DNA from 3 places in the Dickeya sp. CFBP 2040 genome. Region 3 is predicted to be linked to each of the others. Evidence: predicted binding sites of a transcription regulator. Region 3 holds the regulator's gene; each other region holds the start of a gene.
The links. Region 3 encodes Fur, which represses iron uptake genes when iron is present. Its sites were predicted from a motif close to ATAATAATGAGAACNACTATCAA; they were not measured.

Region 1: fes (enterochelin esterase) is a predicted target of Fur. The motif match lies at 7,034-7,056, and genes of this name have one in related genera.
Region 2: Dpoa2040_RS07810 (Nramp family divalent metal transporter) is a predicted target of Fur. The motif match lies at 6,285-6,307, and genes of this name have one in related genera.

The regions. Positions count from the first base shown of each region.
Region 1 covers NZ_JAAVXH010000013.1:70,360-80,927, reverse strand. The annotation lists gene Dpoa2040_RS01580 (non-ribosomal peptide synthetase) at 1-5,270, opposite strand, end outside; gene Dpoa2040_RS01575 (MbtH family protein) at 5,392-5,610, opposite strand; gene fes (enterochelin esterase) at 5,645-6,937, opposite strand; gene Dpoa2040_RS01565 (TonB-dependent siderophore receptor) at 7,248-9,458, shown strand; gene Dpoa2040_RS01560 (isochorismate synthase) at 9,542-10,568, shown strand, end outside.
Region 2 covers NZ_JAAVXH010000056.1:104,578-115,145, forward strand. The annotation lists gene Dpoa2040_RS07785 (GNAT family acetyltransferase) at 1-11, opposite strand, end outside; gene hemF (oxygen-dependent coproporphyrinogen oxidase) at 240-1,178, shown strand; gene Dpoa2040_RS07795 (YaiI/YqxD family protein) at 1,175-1,624, shown strand; gene maeB (NADP-dependent oxaloacetate-decarboxylating malate dehydrogenase) at 1,692-3,971, opposite strand; gene nudK (GDP-mannose pyrophosphatase NudK) at 4,280-4,864, opposite strand; gene Dpoa2040_RS07810 (Nramp family divalent metal transporter) at 5,011-6,246, opposite strand; gene grpE (nucleotide exchange factor GrpE) at 6,614-7,201, opposite strand; gene nadK (NAD(+) kinase) at 7,355-8,233, shown strand; gene recN (DNA repair protein RecN) at 8,317-9,978, shown strand; gene bamE (outer membrane protein assembly factor BamE) at 10,090-10,434, shown strand; gene Dpoa2040_RS07835 (RnfH family protein) at 10,492-10,568, opposite strand, start outside.
Region 3 covers NZ_JAAVXH010000028.1:26,217-36,784, reverse strand. The annotation lists gene nagB (glucosamine-6-phosphate deaminase) at 1-343, opposite strand, end outside; gene nagE (N-acetylglucosamine-specific PTS transporter subunit IIBC) at 681-2,153, shown strand; gene glnS (glutamine--tRNA ligase) at 2,318-3,976, shown strand; gene fur (ferric iron uptake transcriptional regulator) at 4,052-4,498, opposite strand; gene fldA (flavodoxin FldA) at 4,846-5,373, opposite strand; gene Dpoa2040_RS03910 (methyl-accepting chemotaxis protein) at 5,791-7,476, shown strand; gene ybfE (LexA regulated protein) at 7,519-7,800, opposite strand; gene ybfF (esterase) at 8,065-8,835, opposite strand; gene seqA (replication initiation negative regulator SeqA) at 9,089-9,625, shown strand; gene pgm (phosphoglucomutase (alpha-D-glucose-1,6-bisphosphate-dependent)) at 9,651-10,568, shown strand, end outside.

The DNA of each region.
Region 1 (10,568 bases), on a different contig from region 3:
TCACGGGCCGCCAGTTGGCGAATAATGTCGGCATACGCCACCCGGTGCGGCGTTAGCGCGTAACTCCCCTGATATAGCGCGGTGAACAGGTCGCGCAGGCACACTGGGGTTGACCAGCCATCCACCACCAGATGATGCGCATTCAGAAACAGCGTATGCCGTTCCCCGTCCGCGTGGCTGACCAGCAAGGCATGTAGCATTGATGAGGGCTGATGGAACAGGTCGCGCGCCAGTTCAGCTTTTTCCAGCACCAGCAAGGCATCAGCTTCCTGATCTGCCGACATGGCCGGTAACGTCTGGTTCTCCAGCGGCCAGTAGCACTGGTCGTCACGCAGCACCGGCAACACCTGCAACGGCACCGACGCCTGTTCGGTATCAAAGCGCGCCGCCAGCTGCGGGTGATGACGTACCACCGCTTCCAGCGCCTGACTCAGTTGCGTCACCGACAACGGGCCGCGCAGCAACAGCCGGGTCAGCGAATTATAACTCCCCGCGGCCTCCGCCAGCTGGGCGTGAAACAGCAACCCTTGCTGTAACGGCAACACCGGCAACACCGCCGATAACGGCCCGTAATGCTGACGCAGGCGTTCCAGCACCGCGTCGCTAACGCCGTCCTGCGCCACGTCAGCGGATACCAGCGTATCGGACAGCGGCGGACAATCCGCCAGATCTCGCCACACCTCAATCGCCTGCGTCATCCCTTGATGCAGTGCGTCGATATCATCAGCATCGAACACTCCATGCGCCCATCCCCAGTGAATAGCCAACTGTGGCTGTTCGCCCTGCTCGTCAACAAAAATATTGATGTCCAGTGGGTGACTGAGCGGCATCGTCGGTGCCTGCACCACGGCAAAAGCATCGCGGAAATAGCGCTCGCTGCGACGCGGCGACCATGGCCCTTCGCTCGCGTCGAATCGTCCCAGATAGTTGAACAGAATTTCCGGCGCGTGTGCATCCAGCGCTGCCAGTATATCGGCGCTCTGTGTATCCAGATAACGCAACACGCCATAGCCAATGCCGCGATCCGGCACCGCCCGCAGCGCCCCTTTCACTGACCGCAACACAGCCCACGGCGTGGCGTCCGGTTCAGCTGGCGCAGTAATACACACCGGGTATTCGGCAGTCAGCCAGCCGACTGTACGACCAAGATCCAGCCCCTCCGGCGTGTCAATGCGACCATGGGATTCCAACGCCAGTCGCAGCGGCTGAACGCCAAAGCGGCGCTGGCAGGCCAGAGTCAGCGCCCCCAGCAGGATCTCATCCACCCGCGCCTGATAACGTTCCGGTAAAGTCGTCAACACCGCATGGGTCAGCCCGGCATCCAGTACCCGGCGCGACTGCTGTCGGGTCTGTTCCTGATCACGGGACGGGTCGAGACGCCGCTGCCCCAACCGTGGCAGCGATGCCGCCAGCGCAGATTGCCAGAACGGCAATTCAGCACGGCGTGCCGTTACCTGCCCTTTCAGGCTGGCAGACCAGTCAACCAACGAACACTCTTCAGCGGGCAACACGGTCAGTTGACCAGCCATCGCCGCTTCAGCCGCCTGACACAATTCCGGTAGCAGCACACGCCACGACACGCCATCCACCACCAGATGATGGATAACCAGCACCAGTCCGCAAGCACGGTCATCGCGTTGCAGTAATACCGCCTGCATCATCTGGCCTGCCGCCGGGTCAAGACGCGACACTGCCGCTTCAAGTGCCCGCTCCGCTGCAACCTCAACCGGCTCTTGTGCGGTTAGCCTGTCGCACTGTAGTGATACAGTCGGCGATGAAGCGGCTTCAATCACCAGATGCCCGTCGCGGGTCAGCGAGGTTAACGCCGGGTGTGCCTGCACCAGCGCGGTTAATGCCTGTGCCAGCTGTGCTGGTTGCAGCGCGTCAGGCACCGACAGGAATACGCCGTGCGCAAACAATTGGTTGATGTCCGCCAGCCGGGCGAAGCTATGCACGATGGACAGACCGTCCACCACGCCATGCCGTACCGTACGCACCGGCGCAGCAACAGCCGTCAATGGCTGCATCGCCTGCGCCATACGCGCCGGTGTACGTTCGGCGAAAATGGTTTTCGGTCTTAGTTGCCAGCCAGCGCGTCGCAACAGTGTGCCCAGCCCCATGGCGGAAATACTGTCGCCGCCGAGTGCGAAGAAATCCGCCTCCGCGCTGACCGACTCCAGCTTCAGCAGGCTGGCGATGGACTGGCAAATCAACCGCTCCTCGTCGGTGGCCGGTTCGCGTCCTATCACCGCCGCGGCCTGCTGTGGTTTCGGCAACGCCTGACGGTCAATCTTGCCGTTGACGGTCAGCGGCAGCTCCGCCATCACCATCAATACCGCCGGAACCATGTAGTCCGGCAGTTGTTCTGCCAGTTGGGCCAACAGGCGGGCGGCGCAATCCGGTTGTTCACGGGCGGCATCGTCCGGCACCGAGCAATAACCAATCAGCCGATGCGTCGCGCCGAGCGGTTCGGCGATCACCACCGCCGTGCTGACTTCATCCAGCGCTACCAGCGCGTTTTCCACTTCACCCAGTTCCACGCGGAAACCACGTACTTTGATCTGATGGTCAACACGGCCAATAAACGCCAGTTGACCGTCGTGACGCCAGCGCATCAGGTCGCCGGTGCGATACATCACCGCGCCCGGAACAAACGGGCAGGCGACAAAGCGCGTAGCAGTGAGATCCGGGCGACGCAAATAGCCGCGCGCCAACCCCGGCCCAGCGATATACAGCTCGCCGGGTACCCCTACCGGCACCGGGCGCAATTGGTTATCCAGCAGCCAGACTCTGGTATTAGCGACCGGCTGGCCGATAACCGGCTGACTCGCCACCGTGACCCGTGCGCCCAGCGTATCGATGGTGTATTCCGACGGTCCGTAATAATTATGAATTTCCATCTGCGGATGCTGACGCATCAGCTGCCACAGCCGCGGCGTGGCCGCTTCGCCGCCAATCATGATGAAAACAGGCTGATGGTTATCCGATTCCAGCAAACCGCTGTCGATCATCTGGGTGAAGAATGACGGCGTGATATCCAATAAATCGACAGGCATCTGATTAAAATGCTGCACCAGCGCCCAGGCATCTTTACGCAGTTCTTCATCGAAAATGTGCAATTCACTGCCCATCATCATGCAAAATAGCGGTTCCCAGGAGGAATCGAAGGAGAATGACGCCGTGTGTCCGGCACGCAAACGGCGGCCATGTTGCTGTGAGAAACGGGCGATTGCCGGGCCGAACAGGAAGCTTGAATGCGACATCATCAGGTTGAGCAAACCCGCGTGGGTACTCATCACCCCTTTCGGCTTCCCGGTAGAGCCGGAGGTATAGATCATATAGGCCAGATGGTCGCCGCACAGCGGTTCGCGCCGTTCCGCATCCGTCACCGGGTGGGCGGGCAACCGGGCGCACTCGGCCCGCAAGCTGGACTCATCCAGGCACAATACCTGCGGCAATTCCGGCATCTGTGCACGCACCGCGCTGTGGGTCAGCAGCAGCGCCGGACGCGCGTCGTCGCACATCAACGCCAGACGCTCGCGCGGATAATCCAGATCCAGCGGCATGTAAGTCGCGCCGCTGGCCAGCACCGCGAAAATCGCCACCACCGACGACACCGAGCGCGGCACGCCGATCGCCACCACATCGCCCGAACCAATTCCTTGCGCCATCAACCGGCGTGCCAGTTGCATCACCCGCGCCGACAGCTCGTGGTAACTAAGCTGCTCGCGCCCACAGGCGACAGCCAGCGCATCCGGCTGTTGCTGTACCTGTTGTTGCAAGCAGTCCAGTACTGAGCGCAACGTCGCCGGTATCGTCAGGCACGGGCCACTACCCCAGCCGTCGATATGCCGCCATTCGCTGTCGCAGAGCAGGTTCAGTGCGCCGATGGCCTGATCCGGTTGCGCTACCAGTTGCGCCAACAGGTGTTGCAGACGCTGCGCGTGCCCCTGCAAGGCGGGGCTGTCGTAACGCGCCGGGTTGGCGACCAGTTCCAGCTGTAACTCGCCGTCCTGTACGCCGAGGGTAAACTCCATGTCGTCCACCGGCCCCATCGCCAGCACGTGCGTCGTTACCGGCGTGTTCCCCAGCGTCAACCCGGCGTTGTAGACCTTGAAGTTAATCACCGGCCCGTACAACCCCTCGCTGCCGCCAACCAGACCGAGATCACGCCGCAACTGTTCCGCTTCATAGCGCTGATGACGCCGTACCGCCTTGATTTCCGTCTGTAACATTTGAGCGGCATCGATTAACGACATCGCAGGTTGTAGCGTCAATTGCAGCGGCAGCACGTTGACCACCGGGCCGCAGGCGCACAGTGCCGCTGAACCCATCCGCCGCATAAACGGAAAACCGACCGACAAACGCGGCTCGCCGCTCATGCGATAGAGGTACACCGCCAGCGCCGCCATAGCGATTTCAGCCGGTTGCACCTTACCGCCAAACCGTTGCTCCGCCAGCGTAACAAACGGTGCGGCAGGCAACGTCACCTGCTGGTACAGCGTACGAGTGCCTGCTGGCGCGGTCTCACACACGTCCGCCGCCAGTGACACCGGTGTCGGCAACTGGCTGGCATGATCGCGCCAGAACGCCGCCGCCTGCTGACAGGCGGGCGAGCGTTCCCACGCTTGATACTCCGCCACCACATCGGCAAACGGCGTAAACGGCGACGCCTGTGGCGTTTCACCGGCGATAAGCGCGTTATAAATCGTCACCATCCGCCGGGTAAGCGCATCAAAGCTAAAACCATCCACCATCAGGTGATGAAAGCGCTGATACCAGAACCATCGTTCCGGCTGCGCCGACACCTGCATAATCACCTGCCGATACAGCGGTTGCCCGCCATCGGCTGGCAACGGTGCCGCCAGATCCGCGTGCATCAGCGCCCAGGCGGCGTGTTCGCCCTGCGCCGGGTCGCTGAAATCCAGCCATTCCGGTTCGTCCATCGCCACAGCACCCGGTGTGGATGGCAGCCACTGCACCGGCTCGTCGAGATCATTCAGGCCAAAGCGCGCCTGTACCGTATCCGCTTCCGCCAGCCCCTGACGGATGGACGCCAGCAGGCGAGCCGGATCGACCGGGCCGTTCAGTTCCAGCGCATGTGCCACGGTAAAGGCATTCGGCTGGCTGGCTATCTGGTCGGCCATCCAGATACCAGGCTGAGCCGCCGCCAGCGGCAGTTCCTGCCAATCCACCGACGGCGTCAGCGTTGATTCGTGGGAAGATGCAGGCTGGCCAGGTAATTCGGCTTGATTGGGTGAAAGTGCCATGTTGGGTGCAAGTGTTATGTTGGGTAACTGCGCTGTGCTGGGTGACTGCGCCTGGTTAAATCGCTCTGACACGTTGTTTTCCTTACTCCGTCAACGGAAACAGTCTGACTGGGAACGCCGGTTAGGCTTCGCGGGTGCGCAGACTGGCCGGACGCATGTCCTGCCAGTGAGTTTCGGTATAAGCGATACACGCCTCACGGGATTGCGGCCCGTATACCGCCTGCCAGCCCGCCGGCACCGCGGCAAACTCTGGCCACAGGCTGTATTGCTGCTGCTCGTTGACCAGCACCAGAAACGTCAAACGATCATCGTCAAACGGATTCAGTTGTTCCTGACTCATTGTTGTTACCTCATGTGATAAGAGTTGCCGCGCATTATCGGGCGTTGTCGTTGTTCAGCAGCCAGCGAAATCCGTCAATCAATCCGCCGCGCCAGCACAGGGTGTCATGTCCGCCGGCATACACACGCTGGTGAACCTGATGCCCCGCCGCTATCAGCGCCTCATGCATCTGTTGATTGACGAAGGCGATATCCGCCTCGCGTCGCCCCGCTTCCTGAAAAATCACCAGCGGCGATGCCGTCTGGCCGCTCTGGCGCACCTCGGTGATCAGCACACCGGGTTCCAGCGTGTCGCGCTGATCAAAGTCGGTGATGAATTGCAGGTTCGGCCACCAGAACGACCCGGATTGGGTTAACACGCGGCCAAAACGCTGCGGCCAGTGCAGACCGGCGTACAATGCCGCCAGCCCACCATAGCTCTGCCCGGCTACCACCGTACGATCCGGGTCGTCGCTGAACGGTGTCAGGCGCGCTGCCTGCGGCAACAGTTCCTGTTGCACCGCCTGCCAGAACGCGGCATCGCACGGCAGTTCACGGCTACGGGTTTCCCCGTCAATCGCATCGATAAACAACCAGACCGCGGGTGGTAAATATCCGGCGTCGGTTTCCGTATCCAGTGCGGCAAATAGCGGCGTATCGTCGGCCCATTTCTGCCCGTCCAGCACAATGCATAATGGCCGTTGTGCCGGTTCATCGCTCACCCCGGTGGTGTACAGCCAGATACGGCGCTGGTTGTCGAGCTGTTCGCTCTTCCAGTCAAACACCGTCAACCGGGTGGCGTCCGGCGGCAATGCCGAGCCGTTGTCCACCGCCTGCCAGGCCGGTTGTGGCAACGCTGCCGGCATATGCGCCGCCGATAACCGTTCTCGCCATGGTTGGTTCAGGTTGAGTGGATCAGCAATCGCGCAGGGAAATAGCGAACACCACCACTCCCGTTGTTGCTTATTACGCACTTGCTCGTCGTCGCTAAATACCGGCGGCAAGCGCGCCGCTTCAATCGGGATCAGGGAATAACTGCCGCGCCAGTCATGCTCAATCACCATCGACCAGTGCCAGATGTCAGTACCGGGGAGTCGCTCCAGGCTCTGCGGATCGGTGCTGTGGTGATCAGTGACACCATTGATATCGGCATACACCCGTCGGATAGCGGAATGGCGTTCGTCACCGTCCGGGTCGCGCCAGAGAAAGGTAACCCGCACCCGCGCGGCATCCAGTGCTTCCACCAACGGTGTTCCCTGTCTGGCTATCTGTTGCCACCAAACGTCTTCCCCTGCCTGAGGTGATGACAAAAGTGTTGCGGCGAAACCTGACGGCTGTGCTGCCGACATCAAAACCTCCTGGGGCTGCCCTTTACGTTTCACTTACATTTAATTAACAGAACTAATGTATTTGTTTGTGAACTTACAATTTCTTAGACAAGAGAAATAATATTGAGAACCATTTACATTTGCAATAAGATGTAAATCCCGATGTCTGTCGGGATAAAAAACTGATGTCCCGGTCAAAAATGTATGACAGATAAAATTAACAGCATGAATTTAAAGTTAATTAACTGGATAAATGAGATGAACGGCAAGGCCGGGAATATATAACCTGAAACATATAAAAAATAAGGTCTTTCTCAGGAGGGGAGAACTGATGCGTAGCACCAGGAATAACCAATTAGCAAAATTAAAGTCTTGGCAAAAAAATAAAAATGCGATGCCAGCCGTGCTGGCTTCCACCTTGCTGGTGGCAGCACACGCACAGGCGGCGGACACCACTAGCGGCACCGACACCATGGTCGTATCCGCCACGGCTGGTGAGAGCGTTACCGCTCCGCTGAAAGGCATCGTGGCGAAAGAGAGCGCTTCCGGCACCAAAACCAGCACACCACTGATAAAAACCCCGCAAACAGTCACCGTAGTAACCCGCGACCAGATGGATGCGCAGGCGGTTTCTTCCGTGTCCGACGCGCTGAATTACTCCAGCGGCGTGGTCAGCAACTACCGTGGCTCCTCCAACCGTAACGATGAAGTCATTTCCCGCGGCTTCGGTTACGCGCCAAAGTTCCTTGACGGCCTGAGCTATGGCCTGAGTGGTCAGGGTGCAGCACTGGGGAAAATAGACCCCTGGTTGCTGGAGCGGGTAGAGCTGGTGCACGGCCCGGCGTCGGTATTGTATGGACAGGTCAACCCCGGCGGGCTTATCAGCATGACCAGCAAACGCCCGACGGCAGAAGATATCCACAAAGTGCAATTCAGCGCGGGTAATCAGCGTCTGGGCGAAGCGGCGTTTGATTTTGGCGGCGCACTCAATGACGATAAAACCCTGCTCTACCGCCTCAACGGCATCGCCAGCACCCGTGACGAATTCGTCAAGGATTACAAAGAAAAACGTGTCGCCATCGCGCCGGCGATCACCTGGCTGCCTAACAGCGACACCAGCTTTACGCTGCTGACCAGCTACCAGAACGATCCTAAGGCGGGCTTTCGCAACTTCCTGCCTAAAATCGGCACTGTGACCGAAGCCAGCGCTGGCTATGTCCCTTATGACCTGAACGTCAGCGACCCCTACTATAATCGGTCAAAACGCGAGCAGGTCGGTATCGGTTATATTTTTGATCATTCATTCAATGACAACGTGACCTTCCAGCAAAACTTCCGCTACTCCCAGTTGAGGGAGCGCTACAAGTATCTGGTTTATAGTACGAGTAACCCGGAAATCTCCGATACCTCGCTGGCCCGCCGTCAGATCCGTGAAGAACTTGACGCCGACGAAATCGGTCTGGATAACCAGATTAAGGTCAAACTGGAAACCGGCGATGTCCAACACACTGTACTCAGTGGGGTGGATTACAAATGGCAGGATCGCGATTACAACTACTGGCTCAAGCGCGGCGACCAGTACAACTTTGACTGGGCGAACCCCAGCTACGGTGGTTCTTATCTGGTCAGCGACAGTCAGCTAGCACTGGACACGTCTTACAAGAAAAAACTCGATCAGGTTGGCGTCTATCTGCAAGACCAGATGGAATGGAACCAGTGGAACCTGCTGCTGTCCGGTCGCCATGACTGGAGCCAAATACGCACGCAAAACCACATAACTAGTACGTCAACACAGCAAGACGACAGTAAATTCACCGGTCGTACCGGCCTGCTCTACGCTTTCGATAACGGTATTTCGCCGTATGTCAGCTACAGCACCTCGTTTGAACCCAACCTGGACTCCGGCGCACCCGGCACACCTGCGTTTAAACCGACAACCGGCGAACAAACTGAAGTCGGCATCAAGTTCCAGCCGAAAGGCAGTAATACGCTGCTGACCGTCTCACTGTTTGATATCACGCAGAAAAATATCACCTCGTACAACAGCGTGACCCAATACAAGGAGCAGATCGGTAAGGTGAAATCCCAAGGTGCGGAAGCGGAAGTACATACGCAACTGACGCCGGAAATCAGCCTGATAGCGGCGTACACCTACACCGATGCGGTCACTAAGGAAAGCAACACCGCCAACCAGGTCAACAAAGCACCGTCGTCTATTCCACGCCATTCCGCTTCCACCTGGGGTAGCTACAGCTTCCAGAACGGCCCGCTGAAAGGCGTCACGCTCGGCACCGGGGTGCGCTATGTCGGTTCTACCTACGGCGATAACGCCGAGAGCTTCAAAGTACCGGCCTATACCCTGTACGACGCGATGGCGCGTTACGAGCTGGGTTCACTCACACCGCAGTTGAAAGGCACCACCGTGCAACTGAACGTCAACAACCTGACCGACAAGCGCTACGTGGCGTCATGCGGTAGCGATACCGCCTGCTTCTACGGCAGCGGACGTACTGTCGTCGCAACGGTCAACTATAGCTGGTAATAGGCAGCAGGGCGGGGTTTCCCGCCCTGCGGTGACGCCGGCGCATCACTATTTTGTTCCACTTCCGACATAAGGAAAACCCCGTGTCAACGCTCGCAGCCACCTCTTCATCGCTGGATGTTCGCACGCTTCAGCACGATGATTTTCTGTTTCTGTCTCCCGACAACAGCCTGCATACCCGCGGATGTTATGCCGCCTTGTCGATGCCCGTGGCAGATGGCGGCCACCTGCAAGGCAGCGTTCAACAGCAGGTAAACGCACTGTTTGCCCGTGCCAGGCAGGATGGTATCGCCCGGCCATTGCTGGTGGGCGCTATCCCGTTCGACAAACGCCAGCCTGCCCGCCTGTTCGTGCCGCAACAGTCTCACTGGTTCGCACGCGATACGCTACCGCCCGACACACAACCCGCCACGCCGATAAGGGCGCGCCGGATACGTGAAGTGCCGGGTCACGATGCGTTTTGCCAGATGGTCAGCGCCGGCGTCGCTGCCACCCGTAACGGTGAGTTGAATAAAATCGTGCTGTCTCGTCTGTTGGATATCGATACCGAGCAGCCGCTCGACTCAATCCGCCTGCTGCGACAGATCAACCAGCAAAATCCCTGGAGCTACAACTTCCACGTGCCGCTGGAACAGGGCGCACTGCTGGGCGCCAGCCCGGAATTGCTGCTGCATAAACAGGGTAGCCTGATTGTGTCGCAACCGTTGGCCGGTTCAGCCCGTCGCAGCGACGACCCGGTGGAAGACCAACGTCTGCGCCGTACGCTGATGGCCTCAGCCAAAGATCGCCACGAACACCGGCTGGTCACCGATGATATCCGCCGGGTGCTGGCACCGCGCTGCCGGACACTCACCATTCCAGACACGCCGGAACTACTGAGCACGCCGGTGCTGTGGCATCTGGCGACCCGGATTCAAGGCGACGTGTTGGACGCACGGGAAAATGCGCTGTCGATTGCGTGCCTGCTGCACCCTACCCCGGCGCTGTGCGGTGTGCCGTTTGAAGCGGCGCGAGATCGCATCGCCCAACTGGAGCCGTTCACACGCGGCCTGTTCGGCGGCATCGTCGGCTGGTGCGATGATCAAGGCAACGGTCAATGGGTGGTGACCA
Region 2 (10,568 bases), on a different contig from region 3:
CGGATTTCCATCACGGCTCGCCATCTAGAGTTAACAGGTCAATGTTGATTATCCCGCGATTCATCACAGACGCAATAACACTTTTCAGCAATAGCCGACAATCCATATCTGCGACGGACAATTCATGCCTGCAACAATTCCGGCAATGGGTGAACTGCCGAATTTCGATATACTAAGACAGAATAAGCCCAGGCTGGATGACGCCCAACCAGCCTTTCAACATCATGATAAGGGATATTATGAGTGCACCTGATATCAACGCGATCAAGCAATTTCTGCTCACACTACAGGACACCCTGTGCCGGCAACTGGAACTGACCGATGGCAACGCCACCTTTATTGAAGATGCCTGGCAACATGTTTCCGGCGGTGGCGGGCGCAGCCGTGTTTTGCGTCAGGGGCAGGTATTCGAACAGGCTGGGGTGAATTTCTCTCACGTTTCCGGCGCCTCGTTGCCGTCCTCAGCCAGCACCCACCGCCCGGAACTGGCTGGGCGCAGCTTTCAGGCGATGGGCGTTTCGCTGGTGATTCACCCGCTCAATCCGTATGTGCCAACCAGCCACGCGAACGTGCGCTTCTTCATCGCCGAAAAGCCGGGCGAACCCGCTGTATGGTGGTTTGGCGGCGGTTTTGATCTCACCCCGTACTACGGTTTCGAAGACGACGCTATCCACTGGCATCAAACCGCTTTTGATCTGTGCCAACCGTTCGGTGATGACGTCTACCCGCGCTACAAGCAATGGTGCGACGATTACTTCTTCCTCAAACATCGCAACGAAGCACGTGGCGTTGGCGGTCTGTTCTTCGACGATCTCAACACGCCGGACTTCGACACCAGCTTCGCTTTCATGCGTGCGGTGGGCGAAGGGTTCCAGCAGGCGTATCTGCCAATCGTCAATCGCCGAAAAGACATTCCGTGGGGCGAGCGGGAACGCCAGTTCCAGCTTTATCGTCGTGGGCGCTATGTAGAGTTTAATCTGGTGTGGGACCGGGGCACGTTGTTCGGCCTGCAAAGCGGCGGGCGCACTGAGTCGATCCTCATGTCGATGCCGCCGCTGGTGCGCTGGGAATACCGGTATCAACCGGAACCAGACAGCCCGGAAGCGGCATTATACCGCGACTTTTTACCCGCACGTGACTGGCTTGGGCTGGCTACACAGCCGGAGCCACGAGGATGACCGCCATTTGGGTGGATGCCGACGCCTGCCCCAACGTCATTAAAGAAGTGCTATACCGCGCCGCTGATCGCACTGCAACCCGCCTGACGCTGGTCGCCAACCAGCCTCTCAAAACGCCGCCTTCGCCACACATCCATAGCCTGCGCGTCGCCGCGGGATTTGATGTGGTGGATAACGAAATCGTGCGCCGCGTTCAGCCGGGCGATCTAGTGATCACTGCCGATATTCCGCTCGCCGCCGAAGTGTTGGCAAAACAAGCGGTCGCACTCAACCCGCGCGGTGAACGTTACACTCTGGATACCATACGCGAACGGCTGACCATGCGGGATTTCATGGATACGTTACGCGCCAGCGGCGTGCAAACCGGCGGCCCGGCTGCATTAAACCAACGAGATCGCCAGCAGTTTGCCAACGAGCTGGATAAGTGGCTGCGCCAGCAGGCGTAAAAAAACCGGCAGGGTAACCTGCCGGTTTGGTCTTTTCATCTCAGCAATATGTCAGCAATACGCCACATTACAGCGGCGCAGTCTGCGCTTCCACCACCGCCAGCGCCACCATATTAACGATGCGACGCACAGAGGCAATCGGCGTCAAAATATGCACCGGTTTAGCCACGCCCATCAGCACCGGCCCGACAGTCACACCTTCAGAAGAAGAGACACGCAACAGGTTGTAGCTGATGCGGGCGGCTTCCATGTTCGGCATGATCAGGATATTGGCCGCGCCTTTCAGCGGACTGTCCGGCATCTGCTCACGGCGAATGGCTTCCACCAGCGCAGCGTCGCCGTGCATTTCGCCATCAATCTGCAGTTCTGGTGCCATCTTATTCACCAGCTCCAGCGTGGCGCGCATTTTCTTCGCGGTTGGCGAATCTGAGGTGCCAAAACTGGAGTGCGACAGCAACGCCACTTTGGGTTCGATACCAAAACGACGCACGGTAGTAGCCGCCATCAGAGTAATTTCCGCCAGTTGCTCCGGGGTCGGATCCGGATTGACGTAAGTGTCTGCGATAAAGGTGTTGCCGCTTGGCAGCAGCAACGCGTTCATCGCCCCCGCGACATGTACGCCATCACAGTAACCGAGCACTTTCTCCACCACGCTGAAATGCTCGTCATAGTTACCAACCGTACCGCAGATCATCGCATCCGCTTCGCCGCGGTGAACCATGATGGAACCGATCAGAGTCGGGTTGCCACGCATGTCGCGTTGGGCCTGTTCCTGAGACACGCCACGGCGCTTCATCATCTCAAAATACTCGGTCCAGTATGCCTTGAAGCGTGGGTCGGATTCGTTGTTCACCACTTCAAAATCTTTGCCGATAGCTATCTGTAATCCCAACTTCTGGATACGTTTCTCGATCACACTCGGACGACCAATCAACACCGGGAACGCCAGCCCCAGCGACACCATCTCCTGCGTGGCGTGCAGCACGCGCGGATCTTCCCCTTCCGCCAGCACCACACGCTTCGGCTGAGTACGGGCCTGAGAGAAGACAGGCTTCATGAACAGGTTGGTTTTGTAGACAAACTGCGTCAGTTTCTCGATGTAATCATCGAAGTTTTCAATTGGGCGGGTCGCCACGCCGGATTCCATCGCCGCTTTCGCTACCGCCGGCGCAATCTTGATGATAAGACGCGGGTCGAACGGTTTAGGGATCAGATATTCCGGCCCGAAGGAGAGATCCTGATCGCCATAGGCAGACGCCACCACTTCGCTCTGCTCCGCCAACGCCAAATCAGCAATGGCGTGCACACAGGCCAGCTTCATCTCTTCATTGATGGTCGTCGCCCCTACGTCCAGCGCACCGCGGAAAATGAACGGGAAGCACAACACGTTGTTGACCTGGTTCGGGTAGTCGGAACGGCCAGTGCACACAATGGCATCCGGGCGCACTTCTTTTACCAGCGGCGGCAGAATTTCCGGTTCCGGATTAGCCAACGCCATAATCAGTGGACGCGGCGCCATGGTTTTTACCATCTCCTGCGTCAGCACGCCTGGGCCGGAACAACCCAGGAAAATATCCGCGTTCGGAATAACATCGGCCAATGAACGGCTGCCGTTATCATCAATAGCATATACCGCCTTGGTTTCCGCCATGTTGGCTTCGCGGCCTTTGTAGATAACGCCACGGGAATCGCACACCACGATGTTTTCGTGCTTCAAACCCAGCGCCACCAGCAGGTTCAGGCAGGCAATGGATGCCGCGCCCGCGCCCGACACCACCAGCCGGACGTCGGCAATTTGTTTTTCCACCACACGCAAACCATTCAGCACTGCTGCGGTACAGATAATCGCGGTGCCGTGCTGGTCGTCATGGAATACCGGAATTTTCATGCGCTCACGTAGCTTCTGTTCGATGTAGAAGCACTCCGGCGCTTTGATATCTTCCAGATTGATACCACCGAAGGTCGGCTCCAGCGCCGCGATCACATCGATAAGCTTGTCCGGGTCCTGCTCATCCACTTCGATATCAAACACATCGACGCCAGAAAACTTCTTGAACAGCACCCCTTTGCCTTCCATTACCGGCTTGCCGGCCAGCGCACCGATGTTGCCCAACCCAAGCACTGCGGTACCGTTGGAGATCACCGCGACCAGATTGCCGCGCGCGGTATATTTGTAAGCAGCCAGGGGGTCTTGCGCAATTTCCAGACAAGGCGCAGCAACACCCGGAGAATAAGCCAATGCCAGATCACGCTGGGTTGCCAGCGGTTTGGTCGGGGAGACCTGGATTTTTCCCGGCACCGGATATTGATGGAAATCCAGTGCGCTTTGCTTAAGTTGTTCATCCATAGCTAATTACCTTATTTTATCGCTTTGTTAGTAGGGCAGCAGGTCACCCAGTGTATCGTGTCTGTGATTTGCGAAACCATGAAGCATTACAAAATCCGCGCCGGAATACCGCTTAATATAATTAATTAATGAGATTGAAACTCACTCACCTCAGCGAGCGCTTTCCCGATATATATACCCTAAATAATGCGAGTTACAGGAAGGATCAGTCAGAGCGGCAACGTTGCAAATGTACTCCCACATAAGCAACAAGGGGCCAAATTGGCCCCTTGTTATCGACATCATCAACTTACGGTTTTATCGTGCGGTTAACGTGCGTTGGCAAACCAGCCATTAATCTGTGCGTGCTGCAATAACATAATGGTTTTGCCATCTTTAATGCGGCCATCTCTGACCATGGTCATCGCCTCACTAAACGGCAACTCCAGCACTTCGATATCTTCATCTTCCACACCCCCACCAGAAGTGCGTTTTTGCGTATCATCATATTCCGCAGCGAAAAAATGCAGCAATTCGGTTACACCACCCGGCGACATATAAGCCTCAAACAGCTTTTCCACTTCACCGATCCGGTAGCCGGTTTCTTCGATAGCCTCATTACGGATACACTGTTCCGGCGACTGATCATCAAGCAGACCGGCACAGGCTTCCAGCAGCATCCCGCTGTCGTTACCGTTTAGATACGTCGGCATACGGAACTGACGCGTCAACACCACCGTGCCTTTTACCCGGTTATACAGCAAGATGGTCGCACCGTTACCACGGTCATACACTTCGCGCATCTGGCGCACCATGCCGCCATTCTTCCGCTTCAAATCGAACACATATTTATGCAATACAAACCAGTGATCAGATAACAGCTTCTTCTCAACGATAGTAATCGGCACCGACATAATTGCATCTCTGTATCAAAAATCAGCTTCAGATAATAGGCCGGGCATCGACGAATTGCACGTAATCATCAGTGAAAGCAGAAAAGTCGTAACCACAAAAAGCAAACGCCCCCGACTAGCGGAGGCGCAACGAAGAACGCGTCAAGTCATCCCAGCAGCGTATCGATAACCAGATACAGATTGAGCGCAATCACCATACAGACGATCACCTTGCCGGTGTTCTGTACCCAGCGACTGTTCACCAGGCATCCCATCAGGTCGCGGTTACCGGTAAACACCAGCAATGGAATCAACGCCAACGCAATGCCGAAGCTCAACAATACCTGGCTTAACACCAGCACCCTGGTCGGGTTCATACCGGACAGAATCACAATAAAAGATGGCAACATAGTCACAACGCGGCGAATCCACAGCGGAATATGAAAACGCACAAACCCCTGCATCACCACCTGACCGGCCAGCGTCCCCACTACGGTGGACGACAACCCCGCCACCACCAGGCTCAGGCCAAAAATAGTCGCCGCCGCCTGCCCCAGCAACGGTTTCAGCGTCAGATACGCCTGATCCAGTTCAGCAATCGAGGTATTGCCGCTAAAGTGAAACGCCGCCGCCGCTGTCGCCATCATGGCCAGATTCACGAACCCGGCGATAGTCATAGCCACTGCAACATCTACCTTGGTAGCGGAATAACGCTCGGCACGGGTTATATGGCTCTGCTGCTGCGTCAGAGACGAATGCAGATAAATGACATGCGGCATGATAGTCGCACCCAGCACGCCGGCAGCCAGCAACACCGCATCAGAATTAGGCAAACTGGGCACAACCATCCCCTTCGCCAGAGAAGCCAGCTCCGGGCGGGAGAAAATCAACTCAACAATGTAGGCCGCCGCAACGAATAACAGTAAGCCGCCAATCACCATCTCCAGTGGTTTTTGCCCACGCTGCTGTAATGTCAGGATCAAGAACGTGGCAATTCCGGTGAGGATTGCCCCCTCCAGCAACGACACGCCAAGCAATAACTTAAAACCAATTGCCGCGCCGATAAATTCAGCAAGATCCGTCGCCATAGCGATGATCTCGGCTTGTATCCAGTAGGCCCAGACAACAGGTTTCGGGAAACGATCACGAATATGCTCCGCCAGATTCTTGCCGGTTGCGATACCCAGTTTGGCAGAGAGTAATTGGATCAACATCGCCATCAGGTTGGCCCAAACCACCACCCACAGCAACTGATAGCCATACGCCGCGCCCGACTGAATATTGGTAGCAAAATTACCGGGATCGATATAACCGATCGCCGCGATAAAGGCCGGCCCCATCAACGAAAGCTTGAGCTTTCTTGATGTTCGGCTGACTGATTCCACTACACGACTCCCCGGCATATGAGTACCCCTTCTGACGCTACTGTTTTATGACTATCGCAAAAATGATAATGATTATCAACTGCATTTATAGTGAAAGAAGTGATTACTCTGATAGGTATTGACGATGCTTTTGTCTGACAGACAGCACACATTTTAATACGAAGAGACTAACAAAATACAAACAAAAAAACGACTAATGAATAATCACCCCAATAAAGCACTTTACACAATACCACACAAATAAAACATTTAAGCAACAAGAGCCATTTATTAACAACAGAGTGGGAACAGAGAAGAAGGTCAGGGTAACAATGAAAGGAAAGATATGATGAAACACCCCAGGAAGGAACCCATTGGCTACTTCCTGGAGGGCAACAGAAAGAGGTTACTCTTTGGCTTTGGAGACGGCAACCATCGCCGGACGCAACAAGCGACCATTCAAGGTATAACCCTTCTGCATCACCATCATCACATGGTTAGGCGCATGATCGGCAGATTCGATCAGGGTCATAGCCTGATGAACATCCGGATTAAACGGTACATTCACTTCTGCCACCACCTCAATGCCAAATTTGCTCACGGCAGAAAGCATCGCTTTGAGCGTCAGTTCAACCCCTTCGATCATGCCGGACAGCGCCTCATTGGATTTGTCCGCCATTTCCAGCGCACGCTCCAGGTTATCAATCACCGGCAGTATTTCACTCGCAAATTTCTCCAACGCGAATTTATGTGCCTTTTCCACATCCAGTTCGGCACGACGACGAATGTTCTCCATTTCGGCGCGGGCACGCAGTGCGCTTTCACGCTCGCGCTGCTGAAGTTCGTTCAGTTGCGCTTCCAATTCTGCGATACGTTCATCACGCGGGTCAGCGACATCCGTCGTCTCTGGCACGGCATCCGCTTGCTGACCTTGCGCTGTTTCCTTTTGATCCAAGACTTGCTCGTCAGGCGACTTCTGTTCTTTACTACTCATGAAAATCTCCGCGTTTTTCGCATTCATCTCGCTAGTTCGCTTATTATGGGGATCAAAACCGGGGTTTCAAGGGAATCACTCACATATTATTGGTCTGATTATCGGTCCAAAAACCGTGAGCTGCCGGTGTTCTTATGAGGATAACGCACCCAAATGAACAGATCGTTTAACTGCATTGGCATTGTTGGTCATCCACGTCACCCACATGCCTTGACCACCCATGAAATGCTGTATCACTGGCTACGCGCACAGGATTACGCCGTCGTAGTCGAACAACAGATTGCCCGCGAACTGCAATTAACAGACGCCATGACCGGCAGCTTGTCGGACATCGGTCAGCAGGCAGACCTGGCGGTGGTGGTCGGCGGCGACGGCAACATGCTGGGCGCCGCACGGGTGCTGTCTCGCTACGATATCAACGTTATCGGCGTTAACCGCGGTAATCTCGGCTTCCTCACCGATCTCGACCCGGATCATACTCAGCAACAGTTGAGCGAAGTGCTGGCCGGTCGCTACATTCGTGAACAACGCTTTATGCTGGAAGCACAAGTGTGCCGTGCCAACCATCCCAACAGTAGCAGCACCGCCATCAACGAGGTCGTGCTTCATCCCGGCAAGGTAGCACATATGATTGAATTTGAAGTCTATATTGACGACAAATTCGCTTTCTCCCAGCGCTCTGACGGTCTGATTATCTCCACCCCTACCGGCTCTACCGCTTACTCGTTATCCGGCGGCGGCCCGATACTGACCCCATCATTGGATGCGATTGCCCTGGTGCCGATGTTCCCACACACCTTGTCGGCTCGCCCACTGGTGATCAACAGCAGCAGTTCCATCCGGCTAAAATTTTCCCACATCACTCAGGACCTGGAAATCAGCTGCGACAGTCAGATTTCACTGCCGGTTCAGGAGGGTGAAGAAGTGCGTATCCAGCGCAGCAAGCATCAACTAAACTTAATTCATCCTGAAAATTACAGCTATTTCAATACATTGAGCAGCAAACTCGGTTGGTCTAAAAAATTATTCTAAAAGTGGCGCTTGCTACTTTACTGTACAAAAAACCAGTCTATACTGTATTTAATAACAGTTGTTGTTACATACAGGACACTATCATGCTGGCGCAACTCACAATCAGTAATTTCGCCATTGTGCGCGAACTGGAAATTGATTTTCAGGCAGGGATGAGCGTCATTACCGGTGAAACCGGGGCGGGAAAATCCATTGCCATTGATGCTCTCGGCCTTTGTTTGGGTAATCGCTCTGACGCCAATATGGTACGTCCCGGCGCCAGTCGAGCCGACATTTGCGCCCGTTTTTCACTGACGGATACGCCAACTGCGTTACACTGGCTGGAGCACAATCAGCTTGATGACAACAACGAATGCCTGCTGCGCCGCGTCATCAGCGCAGACGGTCGCTCCCGTGCGTTCATCAATGGTACGGCTGTGCCGTTGTCGCAATTACGCGAACTCGGCCAGCACCTGATTCAGCTCCACGGCCAGCACGCTCACCAGTTACTGCTCAAACCGGAACATCAACGTCACCTGTTGGATGCCTACGCCGACGAATCACAACTGCTCTGTGCCATGCGTCAAATCTGGCAACAGTGGCACCAAAGCTGCCGCGAACTGGCGCAACACCAGCAAGCAACCATCGAACGGGAAGCACGCCGGGAATTGCTGCAATATCAGCTCAAAGAACTCAATGAGTTTGCTCCTCAGTCGGGCGAATACGAGCAGATAGACGCAGAATACAAGCGACTCGCCAACAGCGGACAATTGATGTCGCTCAGCCAGCAGACACTGCAGATTCTCAGCGAAGATGAAGACCAGAATGTGCTTGGCATGTTGCACAGCGCCAAACATCAGTTGTCAGAGTTGGTCAGTATGGATGAGAAACTCTCTGGCGTGTTTTCCATGCTGGAAGAGGCCAGCATTCACATTAGCGAGGCCAGTGATGAGCTGCGCCATTACTGTGACCAAATGGATCTGGATCCTATCCGGCTGTACGAACTGGAGCAGCGCCTGTCACGTCAGTTAACGCTGGCACGTAAACACCATGTGACACCGGAAGAACTACCTGCATTTCATCAACAGTTGTTACAGGAACAGCACTTGCTGGAACAGCAAGAAAGCGATCATGAAACCCTGAACCGTGCGGTACAGGAATTTCATCAGCAGGCTCTGCACGTGGCCGAACAGCTTCACATCCGGCGCCGCCAACACGCCAGCGAACTGGCGCACATGATCACGACCAATATGCATGAACTGGCGATGCCGCACGGCCATTTCACTATTGAGGTGACTTTCAACCCTGATTCGCTGACGGCTACCGGTGCCGACCACATCGAATTCTGCGTCACCACCAACCCTGGCCAGCCACATCAACCACTGGTCAAAGTGGCTTCGGGAGGGGAGCTGTCTCGTATCGCACTCATTATTCAGGTCATCACCGCTCGCAAGATGGACACACCAGCGCTGATTTTCGACGAAGTTGACGTGGGTATCAGCGGTCCGACTGCGGCGATTGTCGGCAAAATGTTACGTCAGCTCGGCCAATCGACTCAGGTGATGTGCGTCACCCACCTGCCTCAGGTGGCAGGATGTGGTCACCACCATTACTTTGTCAGCAAACACACTGACGGCGCAGAAACAGAAACCCTGATGACACCGCTGGGCAAACGCGAACGTCTGCAGGAACTGGCACGTCTGCTCGGCGGTTCGGCGGTTACCAAAAACACGCTGGCAAACGCCAGAGAATTGCTTGCAGCCTAGTGAGGATCAACTTTTTCGAATTCCCGCGGTCTTACAGACGTCTTGCAGGTTTTCAAGTCAGGCAAGGTCTATTATCATCTGCAACCTATGCCCTTAAGGAATGTAATCACTATGCGCTGTAAAACGCTGACTGTCGTCGCCGCGGTGGTTGTTGCTATGTTAACCGCCGGTTGTTCCACGTTGGAACGTATAGTCTATCGGCCTGACATCAATCAGGGGAATTACCTGGCCTCTGCTGACGTTGCCAAAATCCATATCGGAATGACCAAACAACAGGTCATCTACACGCTGGGTACCCCCATGATGCAGGACCCGTTTGGTTCAGATACCTGGTATTACGTCTTCCGTCAGCAGCCGGGGCACGAAGCGGTGAAACAGCAAACGTTGATTCTGACTTTCAATAGTCAGGGAATACTGGCTAATGTGGACAACAAGCCCTCGTTGCAGGCACAGTAAGTGGACAGGCACGGCGAAGTTTACCCTTCTCTCGACTGCACAAAAAAACAAGGCACGTTACCGTGCCTTGTTTTTTGAGCGCTCCGCACGCTGACGGCGCAACTCTTTAGGGTCAGCTTGCAGTGGCCGATAAA
Region 3 (10,568 bases):
CGATATCTTCCGCGTTGCCATTCAACAGGTTAATGTTTCCTTCCGGAATATCAACGTGGTTGAAAAAATTCTGGTACATGAAGGTACGGTAACTTTCCGGGTGGTCTACCGGTAGCCCGACGTATTCGTCCATATTGAAGGTGACGACATGTTTGAAGCTGACTTGTCCCGCATTGTATAGCGCAATCAAGGCGTTGTAGGCTTCCAGCGGCGAACTTCCGGTTGGCAGGCCAAGTATGAACGGGCGCTCCGCCGTTGGTTTGAAAGCATTGATGCGCTCGGCAATATAGCGGGCGGCCCATTTGCCAACTTCGGCGGGGGTTGTTAATGGAATTAGTCTCATGAGGTTCTCCTCGGAATCGGTTAGCAAAGGCAATTATTCGTCGGGTAAACGCAGTCGGATAGACCGGCTATCAGGTAATATGCCAACGCTGTGTTTTGATATTTAGTCTGAAGCTAGTGTAGCAAGTTTTTTTTAGACTTAAAATAAGTTGTATTAATATCGCGGCATAAACTTTTTGTATGTGCTTTTGTGGTGATAATTATCACATAATCATTGCTATTAATTTGCGTGGCGAATTATTTTTTTGGCACTCTGACCAGGCCCACATGGCTGGCGGGTGATTCGATGACAAGGCTGACAGACAATTTTATTGCCCGAAAGGGAAAGAGAGGGGAAGGTGAGTACACTCGGTTATTTACAAAAAGTGGGCCGTGCGCTGATGGTGCCTGTCGCTACATTGCCCGCGGCCGCCATCCTGATGGGGGTGGGGTATTGGATCGATCCGATTGGCTGGGGCAGTGAAAGCGCGCTGGCCGCGCTGTTGATCAAATCCGGTGCGGCTATTATCGAGCATATGGCGGTGCTGTTTGCAGTCGGTGTTGCCTACGGTATGTCGAAAGATAAAGACGGTGCGGCAGCATTGTCCGGGTTTGTTGGTTATCTGGTGTTGACTACATTGTGCTCGCCAGCAGCCGTGTCGATGATTCAGCACATCCCTCTGGCAGAGGTGCCGAAGGCGTTTGGCAAGATTGAAAACCAGTTCATCGGTATTCTGGTCGGGGTGATTTCCGCTGAGCTGTATAACCGCTACAGCCAGGTTGAGTTGCCTAAAGCGCTCTCTTTCTTCAATGGCCGTCGTCTGGTGCCGATTTTGGTTTCGCTGCTGATGATTGTGGTGGCGTTTGTGCTGATGTACGTCTGGCCGGTTATCTATAACGCGTTGGTTTCCTTTGGCGAACATGTTCAGCAGTTGGGATCGGTTGGTGCCGGTATTTATGCCTTCTTTAACCGTCTGTTGATTCCGGTCGGGCTACATCATGCACTGAATTCGGTGTTCTGGTTCGATGTGGCTGGCATTAACGACATTCCCAATTTCCTGAGTGGTCAGCAGGCGATTGATGCCGGTAAAGCCATTCCTGGCATTACCGGGCGTTATCAGGCTGGTTTCTTCCCGATCATGATGTTTGGCTTGCCGGGCGCGGCGCTGGCGATTTATCACTGTGCGCGGCCTGAAAACCGTAGCCGAGTGGCGGGAATCATGGTGGCAGCGGCCTTTGCGGCCTTTTTCACTGGTATTACCGAACCGCTGGAATTCTCCTTCATGTTTGTGGCACCAGTGCTGTATGTACTGCACGCCGTGCTGACCGGGATTTCGGTATTCATCGCTGCCAGTATGCACTGGATTGCCGGTTTTGGCTTCAGCGCTGGTTTGGTGGACCTGGTGCTGTCTACGCGTAATCCGTTGGCGACACACTGGTATATGTTGCTGTTGCAGGGCGCAGCCTTCTTCGTTATCTATTATGTGGTATTCCGCTTTACCATCACCCGCTTTAACCTGATGACGCCGGGGCGTGAAGCTGTCGCGGCGCAGTCCTCATCCGAGGGGGTAACCGCACCTGCCGGTAATACCCAATCGGTGGCGAGAGGCTATTTGCAGGCCATTGGCGGCAAAGATAACCTGACTGGGATCGATGCCTGTATTACTCGCTTGCGGTTGAGTGTGAAGGATTCCGGGCTGGTGGATGAGCCTGCTGCTCGTACTCTGGGAGCGGCTGGGGTGATTCGCCTCAATAAGCAAAGCGTGCAGATTGTCGTTGGTACCCAGGCGGAAAACATCGCAGCGGCGTTACGCGACGTTTCACAGGAATAATTCAGCAGGCGTTATCGCTGTCAGATCTCGACAAACGGAGCGTACGTAAACGTACGCTCCGTTTTTTTATCTTGAATTTTCATGAAACAAACGGTTGTTTCCCAGCGTGGCTTGTTGGATCATTAGTGGTTATGGGTTGTTTTTTTGCATTTGAGGAACCAAGCATGAGTGAGGCTGAAGCCCGCCCAACCAACTTTATTCGTCAGATTATTGATGAAGATCTGGCTACCGGTAAACACGACAATATTCAGACGCGTTTTCCTCCAGAGCCGAACGGCTATCTTCACATTGGCCACGCCAAGTCCATCTGTCTGAACTTCGGCATTGCTGAAGATTACAACGGCAAGTGCAACCTGCGCTTTGATGATACTAACCCGGTAAAAGAAGATATCGAGTACGTTGAGTCCATCAAGCATGACGTCCAGTGGCTGGGTTTTTCCTGGAGTGGCAATGTTCGCTATTCGTCTGATTATTTTGACCAGTTACACCAGTATGCGATTGAACTGATTAATAAAGGGCTGGCATATGTCGATGAGCTGACGCCGGAGCAGATCCGCGAATACCGCGGCACGCTGACGTCCCCTGGCACAAACAGCCCGTACCGTGATCGTAGCGTCGAAGAAAATCTGGCATTGTTCGAAAAGATGCGCAGCGGCGGTTTTGCTGAAGGTACAGCGTGTTTGCGTGCCAAAATCGACATGGCATCGCCGTTTATTGTGATGCGTGACCCGGTGCTGTATCGCATCAAATTTGCCGAGCATCATCAGACCGGCAATAAATGGTGCATCTATCCGATGTATGACTTTACCCATTGTATTTCCGATGCGCTGGAAGGGATCACGCACTCGCTGTGTACGCTGGAGTTTCAGGATAACCGCCGTTTGTATGACTGGGTGTTGGATAACATTACGATTGCTGCCCACCCGCGTCAGTATGAGTTTTCCCGGCTGAACCTGGAATATGCGGTGATGTCCAAGCGGAAACTGAACCAACTGGTGAACGAGAAGGTAGTAGAAGGCTGGAATGATCCGCGTATGCCGACCATCTCCGGTTTGCGCCGTCGTGGTTACACCGCTGCTTCTATCCGAGAATTCTGCCGCCGTATCGGGGTTACCAAGCAGGACAACACGGTGGAAATGGCCGCGCTGGAGTCATGTATCCGTGATGATCTGAATGAGAATGCGCCGCGAGCGATGGCGGTGCTGGACCCGGTAAAAGTGGTGATTGAGAACCTGCCGCAAGGGTATGAAGAGTGGCTTACCATGCCTAATCATCCCAATAATCCGGAGATGGGAACGCGTCAGGTGGCGTTCAGCCGTGAGGTATATATTGATCGCGCTGATTTCCGCGAGGAAGCCAACAAGCAGTACAAACGTCTGGTGCTGGGTAAGGAAGTGCGCTTGCGCAATGCTTATGTGATTAAAGCAGAGCGAATTGATAAAGATGAGCAGGGCGTGATTACTACGATTTACTGCAGCTGCGATACGGAAACCCTGAGCAAAGACCCGGCTGATGGTCGTAAAGTGAAAGGTGTGATCCACTGGGTATCAGCAGCTCATGCGCTGCCAGCACAGTTCCGTCTGTATGACCGCCTGTTCAGCGTGGCTAATCCAGGTGCAGCAGAGGATTTTCTCTCAACCATCAATCCGGATTCGCTGAGTATTGCTCAGGGGTTTGTGGAAGCTAGTCTGGGTAATGCAAAAGCTGAAAACGCTTATCAGTTTGAGCGTGAAGGTTATTTCTGCGCCGATGGTGTCTATTCCAGCCCTGACAATCTGGTATTCAACCGTACAGTGGGGTTGCGTGATAGTTGGGCAGGGTAACAGCCGCCAGACTAGCGGTAGCCAGATAAAAATAAAACCGCCGCGGCGGTTTTATTTTTGCTCAGTATCAGACGATTAGCGTTCGTCATGTGCGCTGTCGTCTTCACGGCAGTCGCCACTACTACAATGACCATACAGGTATAAGCTGTGGTTGGTCAGCTTGATGCCATATTTCTCTGAAATCTCACGCTGGCGCGCTTCGATAGACTCATCGCTGAATTCAATTACCCGACCGCAATCCAGACAGATCAAATGATCATGATGGTGCTGCTGAGTGAGTTCGAAAACGGACTTGCCACCTTCGAAGTTGTGGCGGGTAACGATACCTGCATCGTCAAACTGGTTTAACACACGGTAAACGGTGGCCAGACCAATTTCTTCACCCATATCAATCAGCTTTTTATATAAGTCTTCCGCGCTGACGTGGTGGCATTGAGGGTCCTGAAGGACTTCCAAAATTTTCAGTCGTGGAAGTGTGACTTTCAGGCCGGCCTTTTTTAATGCGGTGTTGTTGTCAGTCATGCGGATTTAGTCCTGTTACTTGCTTTATCTGGGAGGCTATTAGCCTAGTATCATCGGTTGGCTTAAAAAAGGTCACGTGTCTCAATTATAGAACCGCGCCATCGAAATGGAAACCATGGAACTTTTGCAAGATGATTCCCGTTAACTTGATGTATTCAGGCTGGTTATCTGCAAGAAACAACGTGTATGCAAGGATCGATCATTAAACATAATCCGGCTAACCGAATAGATAGTGTACCTTGTCAGAATGAAAAGTTAAAAAAATGTATTACTGATTGTGATAGGTTTTATCTATATACATACATCGGTATGGCTCTGGGTCGATTTGCCTCAGAGCCACAGGCGAATCAGGCCAGCAACTCTTTCAGATTAAGCTCGTCACTGATTTGTTTGACCCAGTTGGATACACGTTCACCGGTCAACTCTGGTTGACGATCTTCATCAATAGCCAGACCGACAAAGTGGGTGTCATCCGCCAGACCTTTAGAGGCTTCAAAGTAATAACCTTCAGTTGGCCAGTGACCAACAATGTTTGCGCCGCGCGGTTCGATGATATCGCGAATGGTACCCATGGCATCACAGAAGTACTCTGCGTAGTCTTCCTGATCTCCGCAGCCGAAGATGGCAACCAGCTTGTCGGTAAAATCAATTTCTTCCAGTGTCGGAAAGAAATCATCCCAGTCGCACTGTGCTTCACCGTAATACCAGGTCGGAATACCCAGTAGCAGAATATCAAAACGCTCAACATCTTCTTTGCTGCTTTTGGCAATGTCGTGCAGTTCGGCAACGTCGCTTCCTAGTTGCTGCTGGATCGTCTTGGCAATGTTTTCGGTATTGCCAGTGTCACTGCCAAAAAAAATGCCTATGAGAGCCATAGATAAAATAACCTCTTGATTCCTAAGGATATGGTGCCTGAGTCACCTACGATCCGCTAATAATAGCAGACACTGTCTGATGGATAAACGTGTATCTGTTGCGGTGTGCATAAATGGCATTGAAGTGACGGATTGGTTTTTTATTAACCACTTCCTTAATGTTTTTTTAATTTTTTTAAAATACGATGTTTGTATAGGAGGCTGAAAATATGGGAAATTGATTAAATATATAAATTTTATTGGCTTTTAATCGACATAAAACACTAAATGTTCCTGTGATTTTGACGATGACAGAACATGGTGCTTTATTGAATGTAAATGTGCAGCAATATTTATTACAAAGCGAGAGACTTTTTCATCGCATAACTTAGAACAAGCCTTATCTCTTCGATCAATAGCCCGTTTATGGAGTCAACTATGCAATTCCTGAAAAATATTGCCATCCGCACGGCCATGCTGTGGGTTCTTGGCATCTTCTGCGTGTTATGGGTTGCGGTTTCGGTTTACACCATGTACTCGTTCAAAACCATGAACGAAACTTCTAAAACCAGTGCGTTACTGGTTAACAATATGAACCTGGTCAATACGGGTAATGACCAATATTTTCGTATGGTCACCCGACTGGCGCGCGCGATTGACTACCGCCAGAGCGGGGATAACCAGAAAGCGGAAGAACAACTGAAGTCAGCACAGGCTGCGTTGGATTTACTGAAATCTAATCTGGAAGCATTCAAGAAGATTGACCATGCCGGCCTGTCTCAGGAATTGGTTGATGCGGTGACCCGCGACTGGAGTAATCTGATTACTCAGGGTGTCGATCCCATGTATCAACGTGCGGCAGACAAAAAATTTGATGAATACGACAAATATTCTAAAGACGTCGTTCCTGCCTTTAGCCGTCAATTCAATGTTTCTTTTACTAACTTCAACAAGGCTGGGTCGGAGATGTTCGTCGATGCCGGCAATCGGCTGGAAGCTATCACCGGTGTAGGACAGACTATTTTGCTGGCAGGCTTGGTCGCAGGTTTGCTGATGCTGTTCCTGACTGATCGCTATCTGGTGGCTTACCTGGTGCGTCCGCTTAACGATTTGCGTGACCATTTCCTGGTGATTGCTGCTGGTCGTCTGGGAAAACCGATTCTGGATTTTGGCAACAACTGTGTGGGTAAACTGTTCCCGCTGCTGCGTGATATGCAAACCAGTCTGGCTAATACCGTCAGTACGATTCGTACCAGTGCTGATTCCATTTATCAGGGCGTGTCGGAAATTGCTTCCGGTAACAACGACCTGGCGTCTCGCACTGAATCGCAGGCGGCAGCACTGGAAGAAAGCGCTGCCAGTATGGAACAGCTGACATCGACGGTGAAACAGAATGCTGAAAACGCCAGTCACGCCAGCCAACTGGCCCGCCAGGCGTCCACCACAGCCAGTAAGGGCGGTGAATTGGTAGACAACGTGGTGAAAACCATGGCGGAGATCTCCGGCAGCTCGAAGAAGATTGCTGAAATTACCAGTGTGATTAATGGCATCGCCTTCCAGACCAACATTCTGGCGCTGAATGCGGCGGTAGAAGCGGCGCGTGCGGGCGAGCAAGGGCGTGGATTTGCGGTGGTGGCGGGTGAGGTAAGAAGCCTGGCGCAGCGCAGTGCACAGGCGGCGAAAGAGATCGAAAATCTGATTGCCGAGTCGGTTCGTTGCGTGGATAACGGTTCAGCGCTGGTGGCCGATGCAGGTAGCACCATGAGCGAGATCGTTAATGCAGTGACCAATGTCACCGATATCATGTCTGAAATTGCCATTGCGTCGGATGAACAAAGTAAAGGTATTGCTCAGGCGGGTCTGGCAATCACGGAAATGGACGGCGTCACTCAGCAGAACGCCGCGCTGGTACAGGAAGCCTCTGCGGCAACACGTTCGCTGGAAGAACAGGCGATGGTGCTGACCGAAGCCGTATCGGTATTCCGGCTGACAGAGGAACAGATGACTGGGTTGCAGCCACGGCGTGAACGTCAGGCACCAGTCAGAGCAGTGGCTGCCCCTGCTGCCAAGGCATTGCCAGCCGCGACAGCCAGGAAGAGTAATGATAATTGGGAAACGTTCTGATGTGCTGAGAACGACCGGCGTCATGGATGACGCCAGTGAGCGTTAGTCTTGTTGTTCCGCCAGCTGCGCCAGCAGTATTTGTTCAATAAGTTCACTGCGGCTGATGCTTTTCTGCTCAGCCAATGCATTCAAAATATCTACTGCTTCACTGTTGATTTTCAGCTCGACACGACGCAGCCCCCGTACCTTGTCACGCCGCAATTGATTACGCTTGTTGATCCGTAACTGCTCGTCGCGTGAGAGCGGGTTGGTTTTAGGCCGCCCAGGGCGGCGCTCGTCCGCGAACAGATCCAGTGTGGTGCGATCCGTTTGTTCTTTTGCCATAACTAATGGTACTGCAAGCAATTCGGCCAAAACGCCGCACTGGATCACCGGGATTCGAATACTGGGGGTAATCCGTTGCTTTCAGCAACGCAGGCGGTGTTTTGATGAAATGTGGTTAACGATGCAAGTGGCCAGACAGCCGTCCCTCATACTTAGCGCGCCATAATACCCCAGCCGTTGAGGTGGCGACAACGTTTACTGGGGACAAGGCTCAATTAAACTGTGGTATGACGTCGATGGATATGGCTGCCGGCGTCCGATACCTCAGTCAGTGGTTAGAAATCGGTGGATAGCGCGTAGCACCGCCTCCGGTTTTTCTGCGTGCACCCAGTGCCCGGCGCCACTCACCACATGCGCTTTGGCGGCGGGAAACTGGCGCAACAGCACGTCGCGGTAGCTATCATCCAGATAAGGTGATTCGCTGCCGCGAATAAACAGGATGGGTCCAGTCCAGGCGGGCACCTCTCGCCAGCCGACAATGTGTTCGTACTCATCCCACAGCACCGGCACGTTAAAACGCCATTCTCCTTGCTGAAAGGATTTTAGTAAGAATTGCACCACACCCTCTTCACCCGGCAGATAATCGCGCATGATTGCCGCAGCTTGTGCCCGTTGCTCCACACCCGCGTCACTGGCGGCGCGAATGGCGGCGAACACCTTGTCGTGACGCCGAACCTGATAATCCACTGGGGCGATATCAATTGCCACGATACGGTCAATACATTTGGCAAGCGTCTCGGTCAGCGCCATCGACACTTTCCCGCCCATCGAATGGCCGATCAGAATGACTCGCTCCAACCCCAGCTCATCGATCAACTCGCGCACGTCCTGCGCCATCGCCGGATAATTCATCTCCAGAGAACGGGGCGACAGCCCGTGGTTGCGCAGATCAATCTGCAACGTATCGTGATGTTTTTGCAGATCACGCGCCAGTACGCCAAGATTGTCCAGGTTACCAAACAGGCCATGAATAAGGATTACGGGTAATCGATTTTGCGGTTGTTGTGCGTTTTGCCAGCGATAATTCAATTTCATGGTGAAGTTCATTCAGAGAGACAGTGGCTTAGGGTATCATGACTTTATCATGGCGTTTGGCCGCAGCGTAAACGCTATCGGGCGGCGTCAGCCGGGCAGGGAGCGAAAACCGCGCTCATGTACGGGATTTGTGCGACATATTCAGGATAATCCTGAATATGTCGCCACCGGCGTCTGCCGCTGTTCGTGGGTTGCGCATAGCCTGTATAATTCCTAATGATTGATTAAAGACATAAAACAGTACTGGATAAAGATGAAAACTATTGAGGTCGACGACGAGCTTTACCGTTATATCGCCAGCCACACTCAACATATCGGCGAGAGTGCATCGGATATTTTACGGCGTATGCTGAAATTCAGCGGCGCGCAGTCAACACCGTCGGTGGCCCCGTCGACAGCGGCGTTGACCATTACCCAGCCTGCAGCCGTACAACAGCCACGTGACCGGGTAAGAACCGTGCGTGAATTGCTGTTGTCAGATGACTATGCGGAGCAGAATAAGGCGGTCAATCGTTTTCTGATGGTACTGTCTACCTTATATCACGTGTCGCCTGAAGAGTTTGCCGCCGCTACCGAATCGTTGCATGGCCGCACTCGCGTCTATTTTGCTGCCGACGAGCAAACGCTGTTGCTGCACGGCGCCCAGACTAAACCCCGGCACATTGAAGGTTCGCCTTACTGGGTTATCACCAATACCAATACCGGTCGCAAACGCAGCATGATCGAGTACATCATGCTGGCGATGAAGTTCCCGCCGGAACTGACTGAAAAAGTTTGCGGCACCATTTAACTCACTGCGTCAGGAAGAAACGCCAATGGCTAATCACCCAAGAGCCGGACAACCGACCCGGCAAAGCGACCTGATTAATGTCGCACAGTTGACGTCCCAGTATTATGTGTTGCGCCCGGATGTGACCAATCAGGCCCAATCGGTTAAATTCGGCACGTCTGGTCATCGCGGTAGCGCCGCCCGTCACAGTTTCAACGAAGCCCATATTCTGGCGATTGCCCAGGCGATTGCCGAAGAGCGCAGTCGTCAGGGCATCACCGGACCATGCTACGTGGGCAAAGACACTCACGCGTTGTCCGAACCGGCGTTCATTTCGGTGCTGGAAGTGCTGACCGCCAACGGTGTTGACGTCATTATCCAGCAGGATAACGGCTTTACCCCGACGCCAGCGGTGTCAAACGCGATTTTGGTTCACAATCGCCAGGGTGGCGCGCTGGCCGATGGCATTGTGATTACCCCGTCGCATAACCCACCAGAAGATGGCGGTATTAAATACAATCCGCCCAATGGTGGCCCGGCAGATACTAATCTCACCAGCGTGATTGAGAAACGCGCCAACGCGTTGCTGGCGGATAACCTGCGTGATGTGAAGCGCCAGTCGCTGGACAAGGCGCGTCAAAGCGGCCACCTGCACGAACGTGATCTGGTCGAGCCGTATGTCGAGGCGCTGGGCGATGTCGTGGACATGGCGGCGATTCAGCGCGCGGGTCTAAAGCTTGGCGTTGATCCGCTCGGTGGTTCCGGTATTGCTTACTGGCAGCGTATTGCCGAACGCTACCAATTGGACCTGACGCTGGTCAACGACGCCATTGATCAGACATTCCGGTTTATGACGTTGGATCATGATGGTGTTATCCGTATGGACTGTTCGTCCGTTTCGGCAATGGCTGGTTTGCTGGCACTGCGCGACAGGTTTGATTTGGCTTTCGCCAACGACCCGGAT